DNA from 3 places in the Roseinatronobacter sp. genome. Region 2 is predicted to be linked to each of the others. Evidence: riboswitches for the same ligand, from Rfam matches in the RefSeq annotation. Region 2 holds a riboswitch; each other region holds the start of a gene.
The links. Region 2 has a riboswitch for cobalamin ahead of ACTIE1_RS11020 (cytochrome c). Riboswitches for the same ligand answer to the same signal wherever they lie in the genome.
Positions count from the first base shown of each region.

Region 1 (3,273 bases), on a different contig from region 2:
CGGCCAGCGCGCGGATGGCGCGAATATTGCGCGGCCCGGGTGTGGCCTCGACATATTCCAGCACCACAAAACGGTCATTCACCACCGCGTCCATATCCGCAAAGGCCGGATTGGACTTCATAAACCCGATCTTCTGCTCGGCGGTGACTTCGCCGTAATTGACGATGATGATGACTTCGGGGTTCCGCTCGACCACCGGCTCCCACGCCACGCGGGTCCAGCTGCTGTCGACATCATCCATGATGTTGCGCCCGCCCGCAGCTTCGATCATGGCGGTGGGCATGGCATAACGGCCTGCGGTAAAAGGCGTGTCCTCGCCACTGTCATAAACAAAAACGCGCAACGGGTCTGTATCGGGGATGGTTGCTGCAATCTCGGACAGTTCGGCCTGCCAGCCGGTGATCAATTCCTCGGCGCGGTCATCCACACCAAAAATTGCGCCCAGATTGCGGATATCATTGAACATATCGTCAATCGCCACGCCATCGCGCGGCATGATGTGAATGCAGCTTTCGGTCAGTTCATATACTGCAATATCAAAGGGGTGTAATGTATCAGGCGTCACCTCGCCGCCCACGCGCATGCCGTAATTCCAGCCTGCGAACCAGAAATCCAGATCAGCGCCGATCAGCACCTCGCGCGTGGGGTAGCGTTCGGACAGTTCAGGCAGTTCGCCAATGTCGGCGCGAATTTCCTCGTCCAGTTTGTTCCAGCCCGAAATGCCGGTATATCCCACCATCCGGTCATTCAGACCAAGAACCAGCATCATTTCTGTCAGGTTCACATCATTGGATGCCGCGCGCGCAGGGGGCGCGTCAAATGTCACCTCTCGGTCGCAGCTTTGCACGGTAACGGGGTGGGCCAATGCGGGCGCGGCGAATGCCGTGGCAAGCAGGGCAAGGGGAAGGGATTTCATGCGCGTTTCTCCTGTTGCATGTCATCAAATAGTGAAAAATCAAATCGGGCAGGGCCGCGCGGGTGCGCATGCACGCCAAAGGCGCGCGCGATCAGGTCAGGGGTCAGCACCTGCGCCACAGGGCCGAACGCCAGCGGCTGGCCGCCCTTCAGAACCAGCAGATCATCGGCAAACCCCTGCACCAGATTAAGGTCGTGCAGGGACGCAACCACCGTCGCGCCAAGCCCGCGCACCAGCCGCAGTACTTCCAACTGATGGCGAATATCCAGATGATTGGTCGGCTCATCCAGCACAATAAGCCCCGGTTCCTGTGCAAGCGCGCGGGCGACCATGACGCGCTGACGTTCGCCCCCCGACAGCGTGCCAAAAGGGCGCAAGGCAAAGTCCTGCAAATTCAGGCGCTCCAGCGCATGCTCGACGATATGGGCGTCCTGTGCGGACGGGCCGGACAGGGCACGGCGATGGGGCGCGCGGCCAAGGGCCACGATTTCCGCCACACTCAGGGCAAAATCCGTGGGCTGTTCCTGCAACACAGCCGCCACGCGCTGCGCGACAGCGCGCGCAGGCATGGCGTGTATATCCCGCCCGTCCAGCAGCACACGCCCTGACTGGGGTTTGTGAAAGCGGTAGATCAACCGCAGCAGGGTTGACTTGCCCGCCCCATTCGCGCCCAGCACGCCCAACACGCGCCCCGCACCAAGGGTCAGACTGACGGGATCAAGAATGCCCGCCCCCCAGGACACCTGTTCCAGTGCCAGCGCGGCGGGTAGTGGGGCAGGGCAACTCATTGCAGGGCCTGCGCAACAACGCGCCCCTGCAACAGAACCTGATCCGCGCCGGCAAGTTCCAATTCCCCTGCGGTTGCGCGCCAGTTCAGCACGCAATGGTCACAGGCATGGCATTCGGTAAATGTGACTTGCCCGTCCATATCGGGCATCGTGCCCGTCATCTTGCGCGCCGCGCCCAGCGAGTTGGATAAACGCTGCAGAAATTCCAGACCCATAAGGCATGGGCCTGAACGGCTGACGCAGCGCGTGCATGTCGTCAGGTCAAATGTGTAGTGATACATGGTGCCCCCTGCAGGAAGTAGCAGGGATACAGGCGTGCTTGTCACACCTTACGCAATGATGCGCAATCGTCATATGCCCTCCTCCGGACACCCCGCCCGGGTTCGTGTTTCGGTTGAGATGGCAGGTCTCCTGGCTCGCGGCTATTGTGTTTCCCCGCCTTCCCGAACCGTCCGGTCCAGTGGCATGAGGGGGGACACACCGCTTACAGTTGCGGGGGCAGCACCGGAATAAGAGAGGGTCTTCTCCGCACCGGTTTCCCTATTCTCCCGACATGTGTGTCGGGCACCATCTGTCTATTCGCCTAGCGCAAGGCTGCGGTTCATTCAACATAATTCGTGACCCGATCCCCGCGTTGTTGCGCCCCGCCGCCCCATTCCCCGCGATTGCGGGCCATTTCAGAACGGCTCTGACAGGGTATGCGCCGTCATGCCCTGTGCGCTTGCCACCTGTTCTGGCTGCATATGAAGCATTGCAAAACTTGCGTTCAGGTCTTCTTTGGACATGTCACGCGCAATCACCACAATGCGGCTGGTGCTTTCACCCTCGCGCCAGTTTCGCAAGGGGACCGGCGGCTCGAATATGTGCTGCACGCCGTGAAACACAAATGGTTTAGGCACGCCCTGCAAATGCACGATACCCTTCAGTCGCAGGATATTGCTGCCTTTCAGGGCGATCAGCGTATCCAGCCAGAAGTCGAACACCTCAACAGGGATCGGGTTTTCAAGTGTGATCGATGCCGTTGATATCCGGTCATCGGTTGCATGGTGCGACGGGGCAAGCTGACCTATGGGGGCCTGTGCCTTGGCTGTGCGCAGACCAGAGAGGCCGGCGAGGGGGTCTGCAGCGGGGGTATCTGCGGCGGGGGCCGCTAGCCAGTTCAACGCCTGATCGGGCGTATCCGCACTGGCCCCAAGCCCCAAGCCCCACAACGCGCCCGTGGGGACACCGCCGTTGTTTGCATGAATACGCGGGGCCGTCCGGTTCAACTTGTCCAGCCGTGCGCCCAGTGCATCCAGTTGGGCCGCATCAATCAGGTCACGCTTGCTTAATACGATGCAATCCGCCATGGCGATTTGCGCCTGCGCCTCGGCATGGCGGTTCAGGGTGTCCACGCCAAGCACGGCATCCACAACCGTTACAACCCCGTCCAGCGCATAATTCGGTGCCAGAACCGGATCGACCAGAAGCGTATGATAGACCGGGCCAGGGTCCGCCAGACCTGTGGTTTCAATCACCACACGGTCAAACGACAATTCCCCGCGCGCGCGCCGCGCCAGAAGCGAAATC
Region 1 is NZ_JBHYFM010000020.1:44,654-47,926, forward strand. Features, by position in the region: gene ACTIE1_RS13205 (ABC transporter substrate-binding protein) at 1-916, opposite strand, end outside; gene ACTIE1_RS13210 (ABC transporter ATP-binding protein) at 913-1,704, opposite strand; gene ACTIE1_RS13215 (hypothetical protein) at 1,701-1,985, opposite strand; cobalamin riboswitch at 2,089-2,291, opposite strand; gene ACTIE1_RS13220 (CobW family GTP-binding protein) at 2,382-3,273, opposite strand, start outside.
Region 1: linked by a shared signal. The riboswitch ahead of ACTIE1_RS13215 (hypothetical protein) and the one ahead of ACTIE1_RS11020 (cytochrome c) in region 2 are both predicted to bind cobalamin.

Region 2 (3,273 bases):
TTGCGGAAATGTTCGGGGCGTTCGCGCCACGGCACAAGGCCGTTTTCCGCATCACGGTATTTCTGCGCGCCCTCGAGAATGGTTGTCACATGCAGTTCCGGCGTCAGGTTGCCATAAACATAGGTCCATGCTCCGGACTTGCGCAATGCAATCGTGCAGCCGCGCGAACAGTTGGACAGGCAGTCCACTGAAATGATGCGCACCCCTTCGGGCGCGGCATCATGTAAAGCCCGCACAAGCTGCGCACCGGGGCGCGTGTCGGGGTCCGGCATGGCCAGCGGATTGGCGGGGCTGGCGCTGCGGCATGTGGCGCAGACCAGAAGATCGACAGTGTCTTGGGGCATGAAAAGCTCCGGTTCAGGGACGGGCCGGCGCAACCGCCGGCCCCTTGTGGCACATATCAGCCAAGGATCATGTGCTCGACGGTTTCAAACATGAAGGCAAGCCCCACCCCCATACAGACAGCCGCAGCCAGACGGGCCTGAAGCGCGCCCTGCCCCTGTTGCAACATCCGGCCCGCCAGCAGCGCGACCCCCGCAGCAATCGCAAACTGGACGACTCCGAAACCCAGCAGATAGGCAAAGACAGGCATCGGCGTGGACCCGATCACGGCCTCGCCATAGGCCCAGCCATGGAACAACCCCGCAACGGCGAACCCTGCCAGCGCGACCGGCCCCGCAACCTGCCGCCCCATGACCAGCGCTGCGCCCAGCCCGACAACCGATGCGGTGATAACCAGTTCCGCCAGCGGCAGCATGACACCGGCCAGATGCACAGCCGTGCCCGCAAGCGTGGCTGCTATAAAGGCGAAAGGCCCTGCCAGCGACCGGCCCGCAAGGGCGGCGGCCAGGCCAACCAGCACCACAAAAGCCAGATGGTCCAGCCCGATCACAGGATGGGCAAGGCCGGAAATCAGCCCGTGAAACACTGTCTGCGGGGCCTCGCCCCCCAAAGGGTGGTGCGCGACGGCGGGACTGGCGAGAAGCAGGGCGGGTGCGATGAAAAAACGAGTCATGTGCAAGGTTCCTTTGGATATATCATCGTTGACGAAAATCGGCGTGGCAGGCGACGCAGTAATAGCGCAGGTCGTGCAGGCCATTGACCATATCCCCCCCGTCGCGGACGGTCTGCGCGAAGCGTTCGGCCTCGGTGCTGAAGGCGGATGTGTATCGGGCAAAATTATCCGGCTGCGCCCAGATGGCCGCCAGGGCGCCCTTCTCCCCCTCCGGCGCTGGAGAGGCTATGTCGAACAACGTGTCGATCCGACCGCCAAGCGCCGCAAGCGCGTCGGCATGTATCCCGATCATATCCTCGCCCCCCGCATCCGACAGCAAGGTCGCGGAAACCGCGCGGAAATGGCCCGAAAGCGCGCTCATGGCGCGGCGACGCCGTTCTGTCAGGCCATCTGCGGGGGATGCAAAACTTGCGGCTTGCGGATGCCGGTCGCCATGCGCGCCAAACGGCCCTGTCAACTGTTCGGCCTGTTCTGCGCTGACATGGGAATGGCCATGATCATGGCTGTGGCTGTGGCCCTGCCCCTGACCCATGCTGTCCGCGCGCGAGATCTGCACCTCGGCGCCCGGCACTGCAAAGGCAACAATCCCCGCCGCAAGCACATATGTGCCCGCAGCCAAACCCAGACCCGCCATTAACCTGCGAGAGTTCTTCATTCGTCCACTTTCCCGCGCGACCACCCGCCACGCGACACAAAGGGGCGGGGAACACACGGGCAGTGAAGGCGGCCACGGGGCCGGTCCCGACACAAGCCCAACCAGACACCCCGCCGGTTGATATGCCCCGATGGGGCGGCCTAAACGCTGGCAGGTCTCCCGGCTTGCGGATGTCAGGTTTCCCCTATGGGATCACCTGTCGGTCGGCCCGCCTTCCCGTCCGTCAGGGACAGTGGCATCGGGCAACCTCTCCGGTCACGGTCGCGGGGGCGGCTGTGCTTGGGGCTTGATCTTGTGATCCGGCCTTGTCACATTCCCTTTTCACCTGTCATGAACAGGCACCAGCCCCTTCCTCTTGCGCGTCCGCGCGCGGTGAGTCAAGCAAGGAAACGACACGATGACCGACAGGACCGACCCCGCCCGCCACCGCGACAAGATGCAAAAGATCAAGGCCGCCCGCGACCGGATGATGGAAAGCAAGACCGGCGAGAAGGGCCTGATCATCGTCCATACAGGCGCGGGCAAAGGCAAATCCTCATCCGGCTTCGGCATGATCATGCGCTGTATCGCCCATGGCATGCCCTGCGCTGTGGTGCAGTTCATCAAAGGCAACTGGAGCACCGGAGAACGCGATTTCCTGCGCACGCGCTTCGCGGGTGAGTGCACATTCATCGTCTCGGGCGAAGGGTTCACATGGGAAACGCAAGATCGCGACCGAGACATCGCCGCCGCACGCGCTGGCTGGGATCAGGCCAAGGCGCTGATCCGCAACCCCGATATCCGGTTTGTCCTGCTGGATGAAATCAATATCGCGCTGCGCTATGACTACCTGCCCCTGCAAGAGGTGCTTGAATTCCTGCGCACCGAGAAACCGCCAATGACCCATGTTGTGCTGACCGGACGCAATGCCAAACCCGAGCTGATCGAGATGGCCGATCTGGTCACCGAGATGACCTTGATAAAGCACCCTTTCCGCGACGGCATCAAGGCCCAGAAAGGTGTCGAGTTCTGAATGCTGCGCCCCCTGCCCAAACGGCAACGGGGGCCAGCCCCCAACGCGCTGCGCGCGTTTCCCCCGGGATATTTGGACCAGAATGAAATCAGGACATTCAGGTGACGGGCGCCGCGTTTCGGGCTGCAGGAACAGGGGAAACGCGGCGCTTTCACTCTGGGCGGTCATCGGGATCCCTCCCTGTACCGCAGGTTCATCATCGTCGAAACAGGTTAACAAATGGTATATTTCATTCTGGTCCAAATATCCCCGCCGGAGGCGCAGGTCTGCGTCAGGAAACGCGGTTTGAGGAAATTGCGCGCATGACCCTGCGCCGCATCAGGGTGAATGGCCATTTCGGCGAATGGTTGCAAGGCAGGCTTGGTCCGCAGGGTCCCGTCGTGCTGATCACCATGCCATGCCCCTGCACCGGTGTGGATGTATTTCTTGACCCGCAATGCGCGCAGACACACGCGGGCGACGCGCCGGTCGTTGCGCATTATCCGCCACATGCTGTCAAAGCGCTGCTATCGGCATTGCGCCTTCGCACAGCGGGGCAGTTCAGGATTGTGCCGCGGGTTGCGGCAGGCTTGGGCACTGGCGTATCGACTG
Region 2 is NZ_JBHYFM010000013.1:14,970-18,242, forward strand. Features, by position in the region: gene ACTIE1_RS11010 (DUF1636 family protein) at 1-344, opposite strand, end outside; gene ACTIE1_RS11015 (HupE/UreJ family protein) at 401-1,015, opposite strand; gene ACTIE1_RS11020 (cytochrome c) at 1,038-1,670, opposite strand; cobalamin riboswitch at 1,803-2,031, opposite strand; gene cobO (cob(I)yrinic acid a,c-diamide adenosyltransferase) at 2,068-2,682, shown strand; gene ACTIE1_RS11030 (propanediol utilization protein) at 2,985-3,273, shown strand, end outside.

Region 3 (3,273 bases), on a different contig from region 2:
CCCAGCGACCGCGCGACATCATCCCCTGCGACTGTCAGGACATTCAGTTTCCACGCCTGCGCCTGCATCACCGGCAGGACGACCGCCAGCACGCCGCCACAAACCACCACCGCAGGCCAGCGCACGCCGTTCAGGCTGCCAAAGGTCCAGTGGACAACGCGCGCAAGCTGCTGTTCTGTGGCGATGAACTGCACGGCAGCCGTCATGGCACTGAACAGATACATCAGCGCGATTCCGGTCAGGATCATCGCCTGCGGACCCATATTGCGCCACCAACTCATTGAAAAGACAGCCGTTGCAGCGGCCAGCGCGAAGGCAAAGGCCGTAAGCGGAATGAAATAGATCCCCGCGCCGGTCAATCCGACACCGAACATGATGGCAACCGCCGCACCAAAAGCCGCCGCCGAAGACACACCGATCGTATAGGGGCTGACCAGTGGATTGCGCGTAATCGCCTGCATCAGCACCCCTGCCACTGACAGCGCCGCCCCGGCAATCATGGCCATGACAACACGCGGCAGGCGCAGGTGCAGCAAAACCAGTTCGGACTGGGCATCCAGCGGTGCCGCAATCGCGCCGAAACTTGCACGCGATGCGATAACCCGCAGCAGATCCGCCATGCCGGTTTCATGGATGCCGCGCACGGTTACCGACAGGGCCGACAAAACCAGCAGCGCAAATGCCAGAGTGATCCCCACCAGCCGGGCTGTCCGGCTGGCAAGATAGCGGGCACCAAGGCCGTCAGTGCCGGCAGGTCGTTCTGCAGGCACCGGCGGCACGTTCTGCGGCGGCAGAACGACCGGCGTTGCGCGTGTCATGGCTGGAATTCACCTGTATAGGTCATGCCAGACTCGTAGGGCAGGCCCTGAAACTCCTCGATCCAGATGCGCATGGCGTCTTCTGGGTCAATATCCGCAAACAGGTCGGGATGTGCCCATTTCGCAATCTGCAACGCCCCTGTGATTTTGGACGCGCCCCCGGCCAGATAGTAGTTAACCAGATGAGTGTTTTCCGACTGCCATGCAGGTGTCGCGCGGATCTCGTCCCGGGCTGACAACTCGGCCCAAGCCTGCGCATAAGTGTCCGCCGGGATCGCCTGATAAGAACCGGGAACAAGCCTGAAAATCACTTCAGGGCTGCGGCTGACAAGTTCCTCGGGGTCGATCGTGTAGGCGTTTACGTTGCCACGCGATGCCGGTTCCGCCGCTATATCAATGCCCCCAAAGACATTGTGCGCGCCACCTTGCAGCGCCATGTCATGCCAACCCGACCCCGGTGTGACCGTGACCAGCGGGCGCGTTTCCTCGATGTATATGCTGACAGGTTCCACCCCGTTCAGCCGCTCCTCCAGCAAGGCCAGATAGCCCGTGTAGAAATCGTTTAATTCCTGTGCACGTTCGGGCGCATCAAACAGCTCACCCATCAACGAGACATTCTGCACATGTTTGGTGGCGTCCCAGGCCGTGATGACCATGACCGGAATGCCGAAGGGTTCAAGCTGCGCGATTGCTTCTTCCCACGCGCCATTGCGCGGCAGGATAACGATATCCGGTCTGGCGCTTACAATCGCCTCATAATTGGGCGCTGCCTGTCCTGCGCCGACAATCATGTCCGGGTTCAGTTCGGGCCAGTAGGGCGGGTCACGATAGGTGCTTTGATCGACCCCGACGACGCGATCCATTGCGCCCAGTGCACGGGCGAATTCGACCCCGTAGCGGTTGAAAATAACGGCGCGTTCAACTGGCTGCTGCACCGCCACCTGGCGGCCCATGTCATCAGTGAACAGCACCGTGTCAGCTTGCGCCAGCGAATAGGGCAGGACAAAAATCGTCGTCAGCCACAGGGGTCTTAAGTCCATCAGAAACCTCGATCTGAATATGGCCGTACGCGGGCCAGCCGTCGGGACGTCAGGACTGTAGAATGCGCGCCCGAATCATTGGGCGAAATGTCTTTTGCCATGCCATTCCTCCAGCCGGGCACCTCGCCGGCGGTTAGGGTTATGCCAAAGGCAGGTCTCCTGGCTTACGGCTCGAATGGTTCTGTGTCCCTTCCCGGCTATGCCAGTGGTTTGACCAGAACCTTGCCGCCTACAGTTGCGAGGGCAGCTACAGATAGCGGGTTGGACCCGATCCTGTATTCCCTATTAATCCGCAGATGCGGAACCTTGGCAGCATGCACGCTAGCCGACGCGGTTCCAAGTGTCCATGTGTATTCTTATCTTCAGGCGGGATGCGCCGGAACCGGCTTGTGCAAGCGGTTGGAATCGCGCGTGCCTGTCAGTCGTTGACAATATCCGACTAAATCACTAAACAAATCTCGTGCCAAGCTAGGACCCCTCTGGTCGCGCCAGGTTATGCTCAACCGCTCCTCGCGCCCAGCCTGCCCTGCCCGTCTGCGCAGAAATGGCCCCAATGGCCGAGGCGATGCCACGAAAGGCCCGCCATGCGACTGCACCTTCTTGTTTGTACCGCCCTGTTTGCGCCCCCCCTTGCCGCAGAACCCGTAACATTCACGGACCATGAAGGCCGCGAGGTCACACTGCCCGCGCCCGCGCAAAGGATCGCGTCAATTCCCATCCCCATGGCATCAACACTGATTGCGATTGACGGGGCGACAGACCGGCTGGTGGGGATGAACCCGACCGCGAAATCCGCAATCATGGAAGGTATCCTTGGGCAGATTTTTCCCGAAGCGCGCGACATACCGTCAGACATCACTGCGCCGAACTTCATCCCGAATGTGGAAGAACTGGCACGCGTCAACCCCGAACTGGTCATCCAATGGGCCGGACGCGGGCCGGACTACATTGACCCGATCACGAATGCGGGCCTGAACCTTATGACCATCCGCTACGGGTCCGAGGAACTGACGCGCGAATATATGACCATGGCGGCAACCGCGATGGGCAGGCCGGAACGGATTGCGCCGCTGATCGAATGGCGCGCCGAAGTGCAGGCCGACATGGAAGCGCGCACAGCAGGACTGGCAGATGAGGATCGCCCCAGCGTTCTGTATCTGCTGCGCGCAATGGACAACCTGCGCGCATCGGGCACCGAAAACAACTATAACGCATGGTATCACATGCTTGCCGGTGGGCGGAATGCGGCCGAAGACATGGTCGGCGGTTGGGCGGATATCAATGTTGAACAGGTTGCGACCTGGAACCCCGATGTCATTTTTCTGAATTCCTTCGAGGCTGATCTGACCCTTGATCGCATCATGAATGACCCGATCCTGTCACTGACAAATGCGGCGCAATCGGGCCGCGTCTAT
Region 3 is NZ_JBHYFM010000010.1:92,470-95,742, reverse strand. Features, by position in the region: gene ACTIE1_RS10100 (FecCD family ABC transporter permease) at 1-818, opposite strand, end outside; gene ACTIE1_RS10095 (ABC transporter substrate-binding protein) at 815-1,858, opposite strand; cobalamin riboswitch at 1,991-2,182, opposite strand; gene ACTIE1_RS10090 (ABC transporter substrate-binding protein) at 2,443-3,273, shown strand, end outside.
Region 3: linked by a shared signal. The riboswitch ahead of ACTIE1_RS10095 (ABC transporter substrate-binding protein) and the one ahead of ACTIE1_RS11020 (cytochrome c) in region 2 are both predicted to bind cobalamin.